2 regions of the Epibacterium sp. HA2-3 genome follow, and region 1 is predicted to be linked to the other one. Evidence: riboswitches for the same ligand, from Rfam matches in the RefSeq annotation. Region 1 holds a riboswitch; the other holds the start of a gene.
The links. A riboswitch is a leader RNA that binds a small molecule or an ion and turns the genes downstream of it on or off. The one in region 1 is predicted to bind cobalamin.
Positions count from the first base shown of each region.

Region 1 (4,506 bases):
CGTCTCCACGCCATCGGCAAAGCGCATCCCCAACAGCGTTTCCGAGAAGGGGACGGTTACAAAACGCCCCTCTTTGACCGCGCGCAACGCGCTCAATACTGGGTCCGCTTCCATGTGCGCGCGTTTTTCTGCGGCGGTCGACCAATCCGCCTCGATCAACAGGATCACATCCGGGTCTGCGGCAACCACATGCTCCCAAGAGAGATCGACCCAAGTGCCGGGCACATCGCTGCTGATGCTCTGAAGCCCCGTGAGCGACGCCAGCAGCGCAGGCCCGCCACAACACCCGATGGAGAAAGGCGTCTCTGCCCCGCTATCATAGATGAAGGCAGTCTGCCCCGCCCCGGACGGCGCTGCTTTGACAGAGTCCAACCGCTGTTGAAGGGTATCGATCAATGCGTTCGCACGGTCTTCCACGTTGAATATTTTTCCAACATTTTCAATATCTTCAAAGATCGGGGCAACGGTCAAGGGCACGTCCTGAGGGTGTTTGTCCTTGCAGGAGGCATCCACAAGATAGGTGCTGATCCCGAGGTCGTGCCATTTCTCGACGGCACCGAGATTGTCCTCGGAAAACGCCGATCCAAAACCGGCAAACAAAAAGTCCGGTTCCTGCGCCAAGACGACCTCGGCGGCTGGGTATTTTTCAGCCAGAACCGGCACGCTCTCGTAGGCGTCGTTCCATTGCGCGGGAATCGCGTCGTCAATGTACGCGGTTCCAACCATCGCATCCTGCAGGCCCAGCGCCAGCATCACTTCGGTGGCCTGCTGGTTGAGCGTGATCGCGCGGCTCGGCGTTTTATCGAACACTTGAGAGACGCCGCAGCTTTGGATGGTGACGGCATCGGCATGCGCTGCAGATGCCATGAGGCCGAGCAATGGCAAAAGGTTACGCAGTTTCATGGGAGACTCCCGTTTGATGGAAAATGAGATGTTCAAGCCGACCACCCTGCACAAGGACGGTTTTGACAAAACGCTGGATCTCCGAGAGATCCGCAACCCGATACCAATCCCCGCGCGGATAATGCACGATCACCGGCCCCGCATTGCAGGGAAAGACGCAGCCCGTTGTGGTGACCAGACAGCTGTCCCCAAGCCCCGCGCGCCGGATTTCCGACTTGAGATGATCCGCAAGGTTCGGTGCGTCTTTGAGGTGGCAACGCGGACCGGTACAGACCAGGAGATGGTGCTGATGCGATGGGGGCAGATCCCAGCCTTTGCCGATCTCGCCTCTGGGCCGATCCACGACCCGCTGCAACGAGACCTCTGCGCTGGCAACCGCCCGGATCACGTCGTCGTCATGCTCGGGACTGCTCGCGAAGAAAACTTCGGGAGGAACGCCACTTTGCTGCGCGCACCATGCCCCCGCCGCACCCGGTAGCCAGTTTTCCAGGGATTGCGAAAACGGAAGGCCCACAGGACGCAGGTCGATTCGGCGCGCACCACGCGCCCTGAGTGTGTCCAGCGCTTGCCATAGCCCGACCCCGTCTGCCTCCAGCCGAATGGCCATCGCAGGTTTGGGCGCAAGCTCTTCGAGCCGTCTCGAAAGCGCCGCAAACCTCTTTGTGCTGACGTAATTGGCTGAAATCAGATAGAGATAAACGTGCATCCCAACCTCCGACCAAGAGGCGTGCAAGTGTGACTCATCAGAGTTTTGACATCTGGCATCGCGTCCTCCGCGGGCCCACCGCCCGCTTGGTTAAAAAGTCGCGATGGCAGGTCTCCTGACTTGCGGGTTATTGCGCGTCCGTCCCTTCCCGATCCATGAGGATCAGTGGTCTGTGACGGGGCGCTCGCCGCTTACAGTTGCGGGGGCAGTTTCGGATTTGGCGCCCTTTGGCTCCTCCGCACCGAATTCCCTTTTCATCCCACCGGCCTTAGGCGTCGGGGAACCATCGCCCCTCTCATGCGGCAGTCTTGTCGCCTGTGTCAAGCGACGGCTGCACATGATCGCAGCTGGCCGTCTGCAGCAGGTGCTTGCATCTGCCCGCATCCGCCCGCATGTTCTGCCATATGACCCAAGACACCACCCGTAAAACGCTGCTTTGCTTTGGCTTTGGCTACACGGCCCGCGCGCTGGCAAAGATCCTGCCACGCGACGCGTGGCGCATCATCGGAACAACCCGGGATCGCTGCGAGGACCAATCCGAGAGTGGGGTGGAATTGATGACATGGCCCGGACAAGATGTGCCGCTTCGGGATGTAACGCATATTCTGCTCTCCATCAGTCCTTCAGAAGACGGCGATCCCGTCCTGAATGCGCTTGGCGCCGAGATTGCTGCGCTGCCGTCGTTGGAGTGGATCGGCTATCTGTCGACAACTGCCGTATATGGTGATCACGATGGCGGCTGGGTTGACGAGATGACTCCCGCAACCCCGTCGAGCCAGCGCGGAAACTGGCGCGTCCGCGCCGAAGAGGAGTGGAGCAGCCTCGCAGGACTGCCCCTGCATATCTTTCGCCTTGCCGGGATCTATGGCCCGGGTCGTGGACCCTTTGCCAAGCTGATGGCGGGCAAGGCGCGCCGTATCGTCAAACCCGGTCAGGTGTTTTCGCGCGCCCATGTGGAGGACATCGCGCAGGTTCTCAAAGCATCGATCCAGGCGCCAAATCCAGGCGCGATCTACAATGTCTGCGACGACGAACCCGCTCCACCGCAGGATGTTCTGGGCTACGCTGCAGAGCTCTTGGGCCTGCCGATCCCATCCGAGGTTCCCTTTGACGAAGCCGGGATGAGCCCGATGGCGCGCAGTTTTTACGGTGAAAACAAACGTGTGCGCAACGCGCGGATCAAGGACGAGCTCGGGGTGGAATTGCGCTACCCGGATTATCGAAGCGGATTGCAGGCGGTCTTTTCAGCGGAGGACATGGAGAAATTTGTCCCGCCTGCGGATCCACCCGGCGTGTAAACAACACCTTCAATCATGGTCGCCCAAGCACAAGCTATGGTCCCCCAAGGCGCTCAGGACTTGGCACTGACCACCATTGCCACCTTGGCACAGGGTGGTGATCCGCTCCAATTCGGCCTCGAGACGGCGTAAGCGCGCGATCCGCGCCCTCACCTTTTCAAGCTGCGACTGCGCGATGCGATCGGCAGCTCTGCAATCCTGGCCCAGCTGCCCGTTGAGCCCCATCAAATCCCTGATTTCTTCCAATGTAAAACCGAGATCGCGGGCATGTTTGATAAAGCCAAGCCGCTCCAGCCCCGCCTGATCGTAGCGCCTTTGATTGCCGGCATTTCTACTGACATGGTCGATCAAACCGATCTCTTCGTAATAGCGAATGGTCGGAACCTTGACCCCGGTGGCCTTGGACAATGCACCAATGGACAGCATCAAATCCCCCTTGAACCTCTAGTCACTAGAGCAATTAAGTTCCTCTCGAATCGAATTCAAGATGAAGCGCAAAGGACCTGACTCATGGCAGGATGCTGCAACCACACCGCCCGCTTTGACGGAGTATCAAAGGAATATAAACGCCGCCTGTGGGCTGTGATCGTGATCAACGCGGCGATGTTCTGTGTTGAAATGGCCGCTGGTCAAGCCGCAGGCAGCCAGGCGCTGAAAGCCGATGCTCTTGATTTTCTCGGGGATGCGCTCACCTACGGGATCTCGCTGGCAGTCATCGGTGCCAGCCTGCGTACGCGGTCGCTGGCCGCAATTGGCAAGGGCGTGAGCCTTCTGCTGATGGGCGGCTGGGTCTTTGGTTCAACAGTTTGGAACGTCTTTGTCGTGGGCATGCCCGAGGCGCAGGTCATGGGCGTGATCGGATTTCTTGCGCTCGCTGCGAACCTGTTGTCCGTGGCCCTGCTGGCCGCCTACAAAGACGGCGACGCCAACGTCCGATCCGTCTGGCTCTGTTCACGCAACGACGCGGTCGGCAATGTTGCGGTCATGATCGCCGCGCTTGGGGTTTGGGGCACCTCAACCGGTTGGCCCGACCTGATCGTGGCAGGCATCATGGCCGGATTGTTCCTCAATTCTGCCGTGCAGATCTTGCGCCAAGCACTCGCCGAATGGCGTATTGAGGAAAATCACGCCGAGGCCCATGATCCCGGCCCTGCACACTGATTTTCGGGTGGCTGGGTCGCAAATAATGTATCACTCCTCCCTTGCGTGCTTGCCATTCCCCGGCCAAGCGCGCAGGGTCCGAGCATGGCAAAAAGCTTAACATCGCATCGACCGATTTTGGCAATCACACTGAAAGTGACCGCCATCGGGCTGTTCACGATCATGTCGGGCCTCATCAAGGAAATCACCCAGACGGTGCCCACAGGTCAGGCGGTGTTTTTTCGCTCCTTTTTTGTGTTGCCGGTGATCTTGGTCTGGCTCGCAGCGCGGGGAGATCTGCCCAGCGGGCTGCGCACCCGAAGCCCGATGCTGCATTTCTGGCGAGGCGTCGTCGGCACTACAGCGATGGGGTTGAACTTTGCCGCGCTGGCGATCCTGCCACTGCCAGAAGTCACCGCTCTGGGCTATGCCACCCCGATATTTACGCTGGTATTGGCC
Region 1 is NZ_CM172490.1:2,973,929-2,978,434, reverse strand. It holds gene ACZ1HH_RS13965 (ABC transporter substrate-binding protein) at 1-903, opposite strand, end outside; gene ACZ1HH_RS13960 ((2Fe-2S) ferredoxin domain-containing protein) at 890-1,609, opposite strand; cobalamin riboswitch at 1,698-1,912, opposite strand; gene ACZ1HH_RS13955 (SDR family oxidoreductase) at 2,014-2,907, shown strand; gene ACZ1HH_RS13950 (MerR family transcriptional regulator) at 2,917-3,333, opposite strand; gene ACZ1HH_RS13945 (cation efflux transmembrane domain-containing protein) at 3,418-4,068, shown strand; gene ACZ1HH_RS13940 (DMT family transporter) at 4,153-4,506, shown strand, end outside.

Region 2 (4,506 bases), 790 kb from region 1:
TTCTCATCAAGGATCATCTCCTTGGCCTTTTCCCAGCCCGCGCGCGCAGCGGCGATATCCCGGGCCTTGTCCTGCGTCTCCCAGGTGAACCCCTCGCCCATTGCGTAAAACTGACAGAGATCCGAGAAGTTTTCCTCGATCAGCGTCCGTTCGCCGGTCTGCCAGGCCCCCTTGATGAACTGCACCACCGCCGAGGGCATGCCATGGGCGATACAGCGCATGATCATACCGAATCCCGAAGAGGATTTGCCTTTGCCCGGGCCGGTGTGAACAATAATCAGACCTTTTTCGCCATCTTTCGTCTTCATCATCCGGTCCCGCGCGGCCTTCTTTTTGGCCATCTTCGAGGCATGGCGTGCCGCTTCTTCTTCTGAGATGCCGGTTTCGGACTTTTGGGATGTCTGGTCGCTCACTGTCTTGCTCCTTGCGGGTCTGACCCAGGGTTTGCCCATCTCTTGACAAAGACATGCCCCATGGCGCAAGGAAATTTCGTTGGTTCCCGAAGGTGACAGCCTTTGGGCGAAGAGGGAATGTGTCGGGCCGGGATCATCCTTGCTCCAAACACAGCCGCCCCCGCGACCGTGACCGGAGAGGTCTTCCACCGCCACTGGCGCGCCCCTTGTGGGCAGGCCGGGAAGGCAGGGAGACCGTTCGCGCCCCACTCGGGGCCGATCTATCCGCAAGCCGGGAGACCTGCCAACGCGTGAGAACCGGCGGACGGGGTGTGCCGCGACCGGTTGAGGGCCTGCCAGCACTTGCGCGCGCCCCCATCTGGCCTGCCCCGCTTCGCCCCAGAGGAGGAGAAAAGGCCGCATGGGAGAGATCCCCAATCAGAGCCCGGACGATCAAAGCCCAGAGGATCAAGGTCCGGAGCCGGTCGTTCTGACCGTCTGCACCACCTGCCGCCCAGAAGGCAGCGACCCCGAGGCTCCGCGCCCGGGACGTATTCTGGCGGACCGGCTGGCAGGCAGCGCCCTGCCCGAAGGCGTCACCGTCCGTGGGGTGGAATGTCTCTCGGCCTGCAAGCGGTCCTGCACGCTGCATCTATCGGGCGGCCCTGCGCGCTGGGGCTATATCTACGGCGATCTCGACCCCGACGCGCATCTCGACGAGATCCTTGCCGGCGCGGCCGCCTATGCCTCGACCGAGGATGGGTTCGTGCCCTGGCGCGAGCGCCCCGTGGTGTTTCGCAAGCAATCCATCGCCCGCATCCCGCCCGTCTCCATGCCAAGTGTTGCGCTCACGCCGACACAAGCCCCCGGCGCTCAGACCGAAGACACCCCAGACACACCTGCGTTGCAAAGCGCAAAGGATTGATCCGAAAGGCCGATCTCACATGACCTCATTGAACAAGATCCCCGTCACCGTCATCACCGGTTTTCTGGGCGCGGGCAAAACCACATTGATCCGTCACCTGATGCAGAACCCGCAGGGCAAGCGCCTCGCTGTGGTGGTGAACGAATTTGGCACCGCCGGAGTAGATGGCGACATCCTGAAATCCTGCGCGGATGACAACTGCCCCGCAGAGAACATCATGGAGCTCGCAAACGGCTGCATCTGCTGCACCGTGGCAGATGATTTCATCCCCACCATCGAGAGCCTGATGGCGCTGCCCGAACCGCCCGAACACATCGTTATCGAGACCTCTGGCCTGGCGCTGCCCAAACCGCTGCTCAAGGCCTTTGATTGGCCCGCGATCCGCTCGCGCATCACCGTTGACGGTGTGATCGCTCTGGCTGATGCCGAGGCCGTCGCCAAGGGCCAGTTTGCCCCAGATCTGGACGCCGTGCAGGCCCAGCGCGAGGCAGACGAGAGCCTCGATCACGAAACCCCGCTCTCCGAAGTCTTTGAAGATCAGATCGCCTGCGCCGATATTGTGCTGTTGTCCAAGGCCGATCTCGCCGGTGAGGCCGGTGTCGACAAAGCCCGCGCGATCATCGAATCTGAGGCCCCGCGCAAACTGCCGATTCTGCCGATGACCGAAGGCGTGATCGATCCGCGCGTGATCCTCGGACTGGAAGCTGCAGCCGAAGACGACCTTGATGCCCGCCCGAGCCATCACGACGGACATCACGATCACGAACATGACGATTTTGAATCGATCGTGGTCGAAATGGGCGAAGTATCCGACCCCGAAGACCTGCAAAAACGGATCATCGAGATGGCCCGCAGCCGCAACATCCTGCGGGTGAAGGGCTATGTGGCCGTGGAAGGAAAACCGATGCGAATGCTGGTACAAGCAGTGGGCGAACGTCTGCGCGCGCAATACGACCAACCCTGGGGCGCACAGGAGCGCAAAACCCAGCTGGTGGTGATCGCCGAGCATGATAACATCGACACAGCAGGCATCCACGCCGACCTCGGGGCCTGAGTTTCCACACCAAGGGCGCTGACCTCTCGCCGTGAGGTCCCGCCCGACCCTCCCCGGGAGGGCGCTTTGCACCCATACAGGGTCTGACGCTGCCCTCTCCGATTTGAACGAAGCGGACCACCCTCATGCACGTCGTCTTCCGCGAGAGCCACGGACTCGGAGAAACAGACACCCCCTATGACGTCGGGCAGACCCCTGGCGATCTGGTGGTGCTGTCGTTCTCCGACAGTGACCTTGGCGCCTTTGCGGCAGGCTGGCACCGCGCGGCGGGCAAATTGCCCTCGACCCGGCTCGCAAATCTGGTCGCGCTCAAACATCCGCTCTCGGTGGATGTCTACGCCGAGCAAACCCTCGAAGGCGCCAAAGGCGTCTTGGTGCGTCTGATTGGTGGCGAGAGCTACTGGTCCTACGGTCTGGCGACGCTTCAGGACCTGGCCCGGCGCAAGGGCATTGCGCTTGCCGTCCTGCCTGCCGACGGTCGGGAAGATCCCCGCCTTGACGAGCTCTCGACCCTGCCGATCTCGACCCTGCGCCGTCTTCAGGCGCTCTGCGATGCGGGCGGGGCCGTGGCCGCGCAGGCCGCGCTGGCGCAACTGGCACTGGCGTCGGGGCTCTATGCGAGCCCCGTGATTGGTCAAAAGACGGTGCCGGATTTTGGCTATTACGATCCCGACGAGGGCGCGCTCAGCGCCCTACCCAAGACCCATAAGCCCTTGGTGCTGGTGACGTTTTATCGCTCCTATCTGACCTCCGCTGATACGGCTCCGATCGATGAAATCCTGCGGGGATTGCGCGCGCGTGGCTATGCGGCTTTTGGTGCTTTCGCCCCCAGCCTCAAAGCCCCCGCCGCTGTCCAATGGCTACGGGCAGAGCTTTCGCAGCGCGCGCCGGTTGCGATCATCAATGCCACCGCGTTTTCGGCGCAGGGGCGCGATGGCAGCGCCTCGCCCCTGAGCCTTGTAGGATGTCCCGTCTTCCAGGTCGCGCTCTCGACCGCGCGACGCAAGGACTGGGATCTGGCGGACCGGGGCCTCTCGCCTGCGGATCTGGCCATGCATGTGGTGCTGCCGGAAGTGGACGGCAGGCTCTTTGCAGGAGTGGTCAGCTTCAAGGCGCCGACAAAACGCGACCCGGATCTGCAATACTCTCGCTTCACCCATCGCGCCGATCCCGAACGCATTTCCGCAGCACTCGACCGGATCGAGGCGCATCTCAGGCTGGCACGACAGGCGCGCGCCGAGACACGCCTTGCGCTGGTGCTTTCGACATATCCCGGACGCGACTACAACCTCGCCCATGCGGTCGGGCTGGATGCGCTCGCCTCTACCGCAGAGATCCTGAGCGCCTTGGCCCGGGATGGCTATGACGTCGCCCCTGAGGCGGACCTCGGCGCGCGTCTGTCCGAGGACACTCTGACCTGGCCCCTCTCGGAGTATATCGCGGCGCTCCACAAGCTGCCCGAAGCCTTGCGCGATGACCTCAAGGCCGCATGGGGGGCGCCCGAACAGGATCCAGCCGTACGCGATGGCGTCTTCCATTTTCGCGCGCTGCGGGCCGGCAAAGCGCTGATCGCGCTGCAACCGGAACGCGGCGACGTGCAAGCCCGCGATGACGACTATCACGACCTCGAGCGCACGCCCTGCCATGGGTATGTTGCTTTCTACCTTTGGCTTCGTGACCAGGTGGATGCGCTTGTGCATGTGGGGGCACATGGTACGCTCGAATGGTTGCCGGGCAAGGCCGTGGCACTTTCTGGGGCCTGCTGGCCCGAGGTGCTCGCGGGGGATCTGCCCGTGATCTACCCCTTCATCGTCAACGACCCGGGCGAGGCCGCACAGGCCAAGCGCCGGATCGGTGCGCTCACCCTCGGCCATATGCCGCCGCCGCTGGCTGAAACCACGCTGCCAGCCGGAATGGGACGGCTCGAGAGCCTGCTGGACGAGTATTCCACCGCCGATGGTCTTGATCCGGCGCGCCGCGATCGGCTCATTGCCGACATCCGCGCCGAAGCCCAAGGCACCGGCGTCGAAGAGGATCTCGGCATCCCCACCGAGGCCTCTGCCGCAGAGGCCATCACCCGCATTGACCGCTTTGTCTGCGACATCAAGGAAAGCCAATACGGTGAGGGGTTGCAT
Region 2 is NZ_CM172490.1:2,188,804-2,193,309, forward strand. It holds gene cobO (cob(I)yrinic acid a,c-diamide adenosyltransferase) at 1-452, opposite strand, end outside; cobalamin riboswitch at 477-715, shown strand; gene ACZ1HH_RS10265 (DUF1636 family protein) at 814-1,317, shown strand; gene cobW (cobalamin biosynthesis protein CobW) at 1,337-2,371, shown strand; gene cobN (cobaltochelatase subunit CobN) at 2,497-4,506, shown strand, end outside.
Region 2: another riboswitch for cobalamin. It lies ahead of ACZ1HH_RS10265 (DUF1636 family protein); the one in region 1 lies ahead of ACZ1HH_RS13960 ((2Fe-2S) ferredoxin domain-containing protein).